2 regions of the Aminobacter sp. SR38 genome follow, and region 1 is predicted to be linked to the other one. Evidence: predicted binding sites of a transcription regulator. Region 1 holds the regulator's gene; the other holds the start of a gene.

What was found. The regulator PhoB, encoded in region 1, activates phosphate uptake and scavenging genes when phosphate is short. The targets are predictions, from matches to a motif close to TGTCATNNANCTGTCAT.
Region 2: IG197_RS04565 (RNA degradosome polyphosphate kinase) is a predicted target of PhoB. The motif match lies at 1,686-1,702, and genes of this name have one in related genera.

Annotation. Positions count from the first base shown of each region.
Region 1 covers NZ_CP062112.1:3,788,937-3,794,094, forward strand. The annotation lists gene pstA (phosphate ABC transporter permease PstA) at 1-881, shown strand, start outside; gene pstB (phosphate ABC transporter ATP-binding protein PstB) at 906-1,730, shown strand; gene phoU (phosphate signaling complex protein PhoU) at 1,769-2,473, shown strand; gene phoB (phosphate regulon transcriptional regulator PhoB) at 2,572-3,261, shown strand; gene IG197_RS18600 (ROK family protein) at 3,288-4,529, opposite strand; gene xylF (D-xylose ABC transporter substrate-binding protein) at 4,780-5,158, shown strand, end outside.
Region 2 covers NZ_CP062112.1:930,118-935,275, reverse strand. The annotation lists gene IG197_RS04580 (TIGR02117 family protein) at 1-175, shown strand, start outside; gene IG197_RS04575 (FAD-dependent monooxygenase) at 118-1,353, opposite strand; gene IG197_RS04570 (zinc-finger domain-containing protein) at 1,369-1,617, opposite strand; gene IG197_RS04565 (RNA degradosome polyphosphate kinase) at 1,772-3,979, shown strand; gene ppx (exopolyphosphatase) at 3,979-5,158, shown strand, end outside.

The sequences.
Region 1 (5,158 bases):
CGACCCGCAACGTCGACATCCTCGCCGCCGCCAATCTCGACTCGGCTTTCAAGGGTCAGATCGACCTCGACGTGCCGGAAAGCCGCCGCAAGGTGTCGGACCAGCAGGTCGAATGGATGAACAAGCTCAAGGCCGAAGGCGTGATGGCCGAGCATTTCAACACCGGCCTGTTCAGCTACGGCGCATCAAGCCGTCCTGAAACGTCGGGCGTCGGCGTAGCCCTCATCGGCTCGTTCTACATGATGGTGATCGTGCTTTTGCTGGCGCTGCCGATCGGCGTCGCCGCCTCGATCTATCTCGAGGAATTCGCCAAGAAGAGCCGCTTCACTGACCTGATCGAGGTCAACATCAACAACCTCGCCGCCGTGCCGTCGATCGTCTTCGGTCTGCTCGGCCTGGCCGTGTTCATCAATTTCCTCGGCCTGCCGCGTTCGGCATCCTTCGTCGGCGGCCTGGTGCTGACGCTGATGACGCTGCCGACCATCATCATCGCGACGCGCGCCGCCTTGGCTGCCGTGCCGCCGTCGATCCGTTCGGCAGCGCTTGGCCTCGGCGCCTCGAAGATGCAGATGGTGTTCCAGCACATCCTGCCACTGGCCGCTCCCGGCATCCTGACCGGCACCATCATCGGCCTGGCGCGTGCGCTCGGCGAGACAGCACCGCTTCTCTTGATCGGCATGGTCGCCTTCGTCGCCGACTATCCCAAGACGCCGTTCGATCCCGCAACCGCACTTCCGGTGCAGATCTACATGTGGGCGAACGAGGCCGAACGCGCCTTTGTCGAGCGCATGTCGGGCGCCATCATCATTCTTCTCATCTTCCTCATGGCCATGAACATCGTCGCCATCGTCCTGCGCCGCCGCTTCGAGCGCCGCTGGTAGGGCATGGACAAGGAGCATCCTGCTATGAACATCATGACCGAAAAATCCCTCGACGACGCGGTGAATGCTGAGATGAACGCCAGAACGAACGAAATCATCAAGATGCGCGGCGACAAGGTGACCGTGCACTATGGCGAGAAGCAAGCGCTGTTCGGCGTCGATCTCGACGTTCGCCAGAATCAGGTGACGGCGCTGATCGGCCCGTCGGGCTGCGGCAAGTCGACCTTCCTGCGCTGCCTCAATCGCATGAACGACACCATCGACGCAGCCCGCGTCGGCGGCAAGATCACCCTCGACAGCGAAGACATCTACGATCCCAAGATCGACGTCGTCGAGCTGCGTGCCCGCGTCGGCATGGTGTTCCAGAAGCCGAACCCGTTCCCGAAGTCGATCTACGAGAACGTCGCCTACGGCCCGCGCATCCATGGTCTCGCCAAGAACAAGGCCGAGCTCGACGTGATCGTCGAGAAGAGCCTGCAGAAGGCCGCTCTGTGGAACGAAGCCAAGGACCGCCTCAACGAGCCGGGCACCGGCCTGTCGGGCGGCCAGCAGCAGCGCCTGTGCATCGCGCGCGCCATCGCCGTTTCGCCCGAGGTGATCCTGATGGACGAGCCGTGTTCGGCGCTCGACCCGATCGCCACCGCCAAGGTCGAGGAGCTGATCGACGAACTGCGCGAGAACTACACGATCGTCATCGTCACGCACTCGATGCAGCAGGCGGCGCGCGTGTCGCAGCGCACGGCGATGTTCCACCTCGGCTATCTCGTCGAGGAAGGCCCGACCGACAAGATGTTCACCAACCCCGACGACAAGCGGACGCAGGACTACATCACCGGCCGCTTCGGCTGAGTGGGTTTCGTCGCGGCACACGATACGAGGAAGAAATCATGGGCGAACATACAGTCCGGTCCTTCGACGAAGAACTTCAGCACGTCGACCAGCTCATCCGCGACATGGGCGATCTTTCCGGCGCAATGGTGGCCGGCGCCATCCGCGCGCTTCTCACGTCCGACCAGGCACTGGCGCAAAACGTCGTTGCCGACGATACGATCATGGACGCCAAGCAGCGCGATCTCGACAATTCGGCGATCACTCTGATCGCCAAGCGCCAGCCGATGGCGCAGGACCTGCGCGCCGTGGTCGGTGCCATCCGCATGGCGGGTGACCTCGAGCGCATCGGCGACCTCGCCAAGAACATTGCCAAGCGCGTCGGCGCCGTCGGCCAGTCGCCGACCCCGCGCAATCTCTCGCATTCGATCGATGCGATGGCGCAGCTGGTGCTTGGCCAGGTTCGCGGCGTCGTCGATCTCTATGTCGCGCGTCAGGCCGAGGGCCTGAAGGATCTGCGCGCCGACGACCAGAAGATCGACATCCAGTACACCGCCGTGTTCCGCGAACTCCTGACCTACATGATGGAAGATCCGCGCAACATCACGGCCTGCACGCATCTGCTGTTCTGCGCCAAGAACCTCGAGCGCATCGGCGACCATGTCACCAACATCGCCGAGAACGCCTATTTCGTCGTGACGGGTACGCAGCTGCCGCTGAACCGGCCCAAGGTCGACGAGACCACGACGACGGTTCCGGCCTGAGCATTTCCGCAACCGCATGCGTTTGGCGCGGGGGCGCTGCATAGGTTAAATCAGCGCATGGTCCACAAGCGGCCATGCGCAAGGACAAGGTATAGCCAATGATCGCTCCCAAGGTCATGGTCGTCGAAGACGAAGAGCCGCTGGGCGTGCTGCTTCGCTACAATCTCGAATCCGAAGGCTATCAGGTCGAGGTCGTCACGCGTGGCGACGAGGCCGAGATTCGGCTCCAGGAAAACGTGCCCGACCTGCTGGTGCTCGACTGGATGGTGCCGGCGCTGTCGGGTATAGAACTGTGCCGCCGGCTCAGGATGCGTCCCGACACCGAACGCCTGCCGATCATCATGCTGACGGCGCGGGGCGAGGAAAGCGACAGGGTGCGCGGGCTTTCGACCGGGGCCGACGACTACCTGGTCAAGCCGTTCTCGACGCCGGAATTCATGGCGCGCGTCAAGGCGCTGCTGCGCCGGGCCAAACCCGAGGTGCTGTCCTCGGTGCTCAAGGTCGGCGACATCATGCTCGACCGCGAGTCGCACCGCGTCTACCGCAAGAAGAGCGAGATCAAGCTCGGGCCGACCGAATTCCGCTTGCTCGAATTCATGATGCGGCACCCGGGCCGCGTGTTCTCGCGCAGCCAGTTGCTCGACAATGTCTGGGGCGAGACGATCTATATCGACGAGCGCACCGTTGACGTGCATGTCGGGCGCCTGCGCAAGGCGGTCAACAACGGCCGCATGCCTGACGTGATCCGGACCATTCGCGGTGCCGGCTACGCCATCCGCGAGGACTGAGCCGCTTCGGGCTCTTTTCCGCTCAGCTAGGCGACGTCGGCACCGGCACGGCGTGGAGCCGTGCCTGCGGCAAAAATCTCCTGATCAATGGCAAGCAGCGCGCGCATCATCGCGCCCTCGCGTTTGAGCGGAACCTCGTTGGGTTCGGTGTCGAAGGAGATCGCCTTCGAGTGCAGCCCGCCCGCCGTCTTGGCGATGGCCGCGCGCACATGTGGCTCCATGATGTCGAAGGCGGTTGCGCCGACGCCGACGAAGGCGAGGGGGGCGGGGTCGAACAGCGCAAACATCGAGCCGAGTCCAAAGCCGATGGCTTCGCCGGCCTTGCGAAAGGCCTCGCGTTCGGGGCCATCATGGTCACGTGCCGCATCGGCCACGGCCCTGATGTCGTCGTCGGACAGGTCGGCCAGCGGCTCGGCATTCTCGTCGCCAACCCTTGCGTTGCGCCAGATGGCGTAGTTGCCGGCATAGGCCTCGATGCAGCCGCGGCGGCCGCAACGGCAAAGCGCGCCGTCCGGGCGGTGGATCATGTGGCCGAACTCGGCACCCGACGACTGCGTGCCGGTGAACAGCTCGCCCTTGATGACGAGGCCCATGCCGATGCCGTGCGAGAGCAGGATGGCGATGAAGTCGTCGCGATAACGCACCGGATCTCGCCAGCGGAGGGCCTCGGCGATCATGTTGCAGTCGTTCTCAACCGAAACAGGTACGCCGAACTCCTGCTCCAGCCGGTCGGCGAAGGGGATGTCGTCGTATCGGGTGATCGGAGACCACAACAGCTTGCGCGAGGCGGCGTCGGTGATGCCCTGGACGGCGATGGCGATGCGTAGGACGGCGCCGCCCGAAGCGCCGGCGCTGTCGATCAGGCGCCGGACCATTCCGACGCATTCGTCGACCAGCGCCTCGGCAGGCATCTGCTGCGTGACAAGCCGCCGGGTCTCTTCGGTCACGGTGTTGCCGGCATAGTCGATGATGGCGGCGGACAGGCTGTTGAGCGAGAGCACGACCGCAACGACAGACGCAGCATCGGCATCGAGCATCAACCCGACCTGCGGCCGCCCCCGTTTCATGGAGACGGGTTCGCTGAACTTGGCCTCGGCAAGGATGCCTTCTGATATGAGATCGGAGGAAATCGTCGAGATCGTCGAATGGCTGAGGCCGGTGGTGGCGGCGATTTCGGTGCGCGATGGCTGGCTGGCTCGGCGAACCGCGGATATAACCATGGCGCGGTTGCGCCGTCTCAGATCGTCGTGACGTATGCCGACCGACATGTGCTCGTCTTCCTCCCGGCGAAGCGCTGCCCTTCTTAAGCGGCAGTCCCTTACGCGCCAAGTGATTGTGACAGAGCCAGCGCCAAATGTCTCTATTTATTTCGGGCTCCGAAAAAAATAAGGAGCGCTCGCGAAACCATGTTGACAGTGGCCGGGCATTGAGTCAGTATTTTTTCGAGGCTCGAAAAAAAAGAGCTTCTCCAAGGGCTATCGCGAAGTAGGCGCGCCCATTGGGCGCAGGGAGGAAATAATGAAAAAGTTTACCACCGCCATCCTGGCGGGCGTTGCCATGACTCTGTCGCTTACGGCAGTGGCTTCGGCAAAGGACAAGGTCATCGGCGTCTCCTGGTCGAACTTCCAGGAAGAGCGCTGGAAGACCGACGAAGCCGCCATGAAGGCCGCCATCGAGGCCGCCGGCGACAAGTACATCTCGGCTGACGCGCAGTCGTCGCCGGCCAAGCAGCTGACCGACGTCGAAAGCCTGATCTCCCAGGGCGCCAACGCCCTGATCATCCTGGCTCAGGACGCCTCGGCCATCGGACCGGCTGTCGACAAGGCCGTCGCCGAAGGCATTCCTGTTGTCGGCTACGACCGCCTGATCGAGAACAAGGATGCCTTCTACCTGACCT
Region 2 (5,158 bases), 2.8 Mb from region 1:
CAAGTTCAACGCACTCGCCGGCTGCAACACCTGGACGGCGGCGGCACTCCGGGAAGCCGGCTTGACGACAGGCTGGTGGAACCCGCTGCCGGCGACCTTGAATTTTTCGCTCGGCCTCTACAACCGGTCGTCGGATGATCCAGGCGGCGACCAGCCCGGCGGCGTCCAGCCATAAAGCCAGTCCATGTCGGCGGCGAGGCTCGCCGGCGACTTGAACCTGAGGAACAGGTTGCGGGCGAGCGCCACCGGCCCGCTCGCATGCCAGGCGAAATGGTTGAGCGCGCCGCGCCGCGCCACCCTGGCGACACGCGCCTTGCGCGCCGCTTCCCACTGTTGCAGCGCATCCGCCTTGTTCTGGGCGGCGAGCACGGCGTCGGCCAGCGTCCAGGCATCCTCGATCGCCATGGCGGCACCCTGGGCGGCAAAGGGTGTCATGGCGTGCGCCGCATCGCCGATCAGCACGATGCCGGATGCCGAGGTCCAGGGACGGGAGGCATCGACAGTGTGCAGCGGCCACACCGTCCACGGCCCGGCCTCCTGGACAAGCCGGGAGAGTGCCGGGGCCGTGCCCTGCATGGCGCGGGCCAGGGCGCCGGCATCGGTTTCACCGGACCATTGCTCGGAAATTGCCGTGCCGGGGGTGAAAGCGACGAGATTGACCGCATGGCCGGCGCGGACCGGATAAGCGACGAGGTGGAAGCCCGGATGCAGGAAGGTCGTGACAGTCGTCAGCGATGTCACTCCGGCGAACTGCCGGCCCAGCTCGCTGTCGACCGGGATCGTCGTGCGCCAGGCCAGCTCGCCCGAGAACCGGCTCTTTTCATGCGGGCCGACAAGGCGCCGGCTGGCCGACCAGACGCCGTCGGCGGCAACGAACAGGCCGGCCTCTTGCTGTGACGCGATGCCGTCCTGGGTGATCGAGATGCTGAGGCCGTCCGCCCTGGGCTCGACCGTGTCGACCGTCGATCCGGTGGCGACCGAGATCAGCAGGCTTTCGCTGACGCGGCTGAGCAGCGCCGACTGCAGATCGGCGCGGTGGGCAACGAGGTAAGGCGCCTTCCAGCGGCGTTCGGCCGCAGCACCCAGCGGCACGCGGCCGCGCTCGATCAGGCTTGCCGCGCAGCGCAGCACCACCGCCTCGGGCCGCACGGCAGACCTGCTGACCAGATCGAGCACGCCGAGGCGGTCGAGAATGCGGGTGGCGTTGGGAGAAAGCTGGAGACCGGCGCCGACTTCTTCGAGCACCGGTGAACGTTCATGGACGTGGACACTGACGCCGTGCCGGGCAAAGGCAAGGGCGGCGGTCAGCCCCGCGATGCCGGCGCCTGCAATGACGACCGGCGGCGACTGCATGATCGTGCCTGGGCCTCAGGCGGCGCGGTCGATGGCGTAGAGGCTGCCCGCCGGCAGGGTCTCGGTGGCCTTCAGCTTGGCGGAGTAGCGGTACAGCGTCGAGCAGTAGGGGCAGACCTTCTCGGAATCGGCGCCCATGTCGAGGAACACATGCGGATGGTCGAACGGAGCCTTGGCGCCCACGCACATGAACTCCTTGACGCCGATCTCGATCACGGCATGTCCAGCGTCGTTCTGGAAGTGGGGGATGGAGCCACCGGCCATGGTATTTTCCCTTCTGAGGACCCTTATTGCAGAGCGTTTGTATCATAAGCGGCGGCTTTGCAAGACGCTGAAATGAAACTGTCGCAATTGCCTGTCAGAGGATAAGTTGAGCCGGATAAGCGGCGGAACGCGGCAGTGGGGAAGGGTTGTCCAAATGAATCAGCTGAAACCGGTCCATACCGATTTCGTCAACGACAAGTCGCCGACCGGCGCGGTCGACGGCAATCCGGACCGCTTCGTCAACCGCGAGTTTTCCTGGCTGCAGTTCAACAGGCGGGTGCTCGAGCAGTCGCAGAACCCCAACCATCCGCTGCTCGAACGCGTCCGCTTCCTGTCGATCTCGGCCGGCAATCTCGACGAGTTCTTCATGGTCCGCGTCGCCGGTCTCGCCGGGCAGGTGCGCGAAGGCATCACCATCCGCAGCGCCGACGGCCGCACGCCGGAACAGCAGCTCGACCAGCTGCTGCACGAGGTCGAGCGACTGCAGGAAGACCAGCAGAAAAGCCTCGCCAGCCTGCTCGAGCTGCTCAAGCTCGAAGGCATCGAGACCATCGCCTCGGCGGATCTTACCAAGGAAGAGCGCAAGTGGCTCGAAGATCATTTCATGGAGCAGGTCTTCCCGGTGCTGACGCCTTTGTCGATCGACCCGGCGCACCCGTTCCCCTTCATCCCCAATCTCGGCTTCTCGATCGCCCTGCAACTGCGCCACCGCAAGAGCGGCGAGGAGATGACGGCGCTGCTGCGTCTCCCTGTCGCCCTCAAGCGCTACATCCGCTTGCCCGACCGCAAGCGCTCGGTGCGTTTCATCCCGATCGAGGAAACGGTCAACCTGTTCATCGGCAAGCTGTTCCCCGGCTATGAGGTCAAGGGCTCGGGCACCTTCCAGATCATCCGCGACAGCGATATCGAGGTCGAGGAAGAGTCCGAGGATCTCGTCCGGCTGTTCGAGACGGCACTCAAGCGCCGCCGCCGCGGCTCGGTGATCCGCGTCGAATTCGACAGCCTGATGCCGGCCGAGCTGCGCGAGTTCGTTGCCAGCGAACTGGGTGTCGCCTCGAACCGCGTCAGCGTGCTGAGCGGGCCGCTGGCGATCAACCAGATCTCGGAGATCGTCTCGATCGCCCGTGACGACCTGAAGTTCCCGCCCTTCAATCCGCGTTTCCCCGAGCGCATCCGCGACCATCGCGGCGACTGTTTCGCGGCGATCCGCGAGAAGGATTTTGTCGTTCACCATCCTTATGAATCGTTCGACGTGGTGGTGCAGTTCCTGCGCCAGGCGGCGATCGATCCGGAAGTGGTGGCGATCAAGCAGACGCTTTACCGCACCTCCAACGACAGCCCGATCGTGCGCGCCCTTGTCGACGCCGCCGAGGCCGGCAAGTCGGTGACCGCACTCGTCGAGCTCAAGGCGCGTTTCGACGAGGAGGCCAATATCCGCTGGGCCCGCGATCTCGAGCGCGCCGGCGTGCAGGTGGTGTTCGGTTTCCTCGAACTCAAGACCCACTCCAAGATGTCGCTGGTGGTGCGCCGCGAGGACGGCCGCCTGCGCAACTACGTCCATCTCGGCACCGGAAACTACCACCCGATCACCGCGCGCATCTATACCGACCTGTCCTTCTTCACCACCGATTCGGCGATCGCGCGTGATGTGGCGCATATCTTCAACTTCATCACCGGTTATGCCGAGCCGGCCGACGAGATGTGCATCGCACTGTCGCCCTACACGCTGCGCAGCCGCATCCTCAAGCACATCGCCGACGAGGTCGAGCATGCCCGCGCCGGCCGGCCGGCGCAGATCTGGATGAAGATGAATTCGCTCGTCGATCCCGACGTCATCGACGCGCTTTATGACGCCAGCCGCAGCGGCGTCGAGATCGACCTGGTGGTGCGCGGCATCTGCTGCCTCAGGCCGCAGGTTCCCGGCCTGTCGGAGAATATCCGCGTCAAGTCGATCGTCGGCCGTTTCCTCGAGCACAGCCGCATCTATTGTTTCGGCAATGGCCACGGCCTGCCGTCGGACGAGGCGATCGTCTATATCAGCTCGGCCGACCTGATGCCGCGCAACCTCGACCGGCGCGTCGAAACCATGGTGCCGATCGCCAAACATTCGACCGTGCACGAGCAGGTGCTGGGTCAGGTCATGCTGGGAAATATCATGGACAACCAGCAAAGTTTCGAAGTATTGGCGGATGGAACCTCGCGGCGGATAACGCTCGACGAGGGCGAAGAGCCGTTCAATGCGCAGGAATATTTCATGACCAATCCGAGCCTCTCCGGACGGGGTGACGCGCTGAAGTCTCACGCGCCCAAACGCATTGCCCAGTTCAAGCGTCGCAAGAAGGCGGAGGCGGCGGCCGGCTGATGGCGCAGCTTTCGCAGGGCCGGCTCAAGGACCGCCGACCGCTGTCGATCATCGATATCGGCTCGAACTCCATACGTCTCGTCGTCTATGAAGGGTTGGCACGCTCGCCGACCCTTCTGTTCAACGAAAAGATGCTCGCCGGCCTCGGCCGCGGCATCGTCTCCACCGGCAAGCTCGACCCCGAGGGCGTGACCCGCTCGATGGAGGAGTTCCGGCGCTTTCGTGCGCTGTCCGAGCAGGCCGGCGCGGAAAAGATGTATGTGCTGGCCACCGCCGCCGCACGCGAGGCGATCAACGGCCCCGACTTCATCCAGCGTGCCGAGGACGTGCTGGGCACCAAGATCCAGGTGCTGACAGGCCGCGAGGAAGCCTATTATTCGGCGCTCGGCGTCATCTCGGGTTTCCATCCCGCCGACGGCATCGCCGGCGACCTTGGCGGCGGCAGCCTCGAGCTTGTCGACGTCAGGGGCGAAGCCATCGGCGACGGCATCACCTTGCCATTGGGTGGCCTCAGGTTGCAGGACATGGCCAAGGGCTCGCCTGTAACGGCCGCCAAGATCGCGCATGCCGAACTCGCCCGCGCCAAATTGCTCAAGGGCGGGCAGGGCAGGACATTCTATGCCGTCGGCGGCACCTGGCGAAACCTCGCCCGGCTGCACATGAACACCTCGAATTATCCGCTGGAGGTGATGCATCACTACCAGATGGACCCGGTGACCCTGGTGCCGTTCCTGCGCCAGGTGGCGCGCGGCGAGGTCGAGAAGATCAAGGGCATCGAAGGCGTCTCCAAGAACCGCCGGTCGCTTTTGCCTTATGGCGCGCTGGTGCTGCAGGAGATCATCACGGCGATGAAGCCGGAGAAGATCGTGGTCTCGGCGCTCGGCGTGCGCGAGGGTTTTCTGTTCTCGTTGCTCGAAGAGCAGGAACAGCGCGCCGATCCGCTGATCTCGGCGGCCGAGGAGCTGGCCGTGCTGCGGGCGCGTTCGGTGCGCCATGCCCATGAACTGACCGAGTGGACCAAACAGTCCTTCGCCGCCTTCGGCATCGAGGAAACCGAAGAGGAGGCGCGTTACCGTCACGCCGCCTGCCTTCTCGCCGACATCGGCTGGCGGGCGCATCCGGAATATCGCGGCCGCCAGTCGCTCAACATCATCGCGCATGCCTCGTTCATCGGCGTCG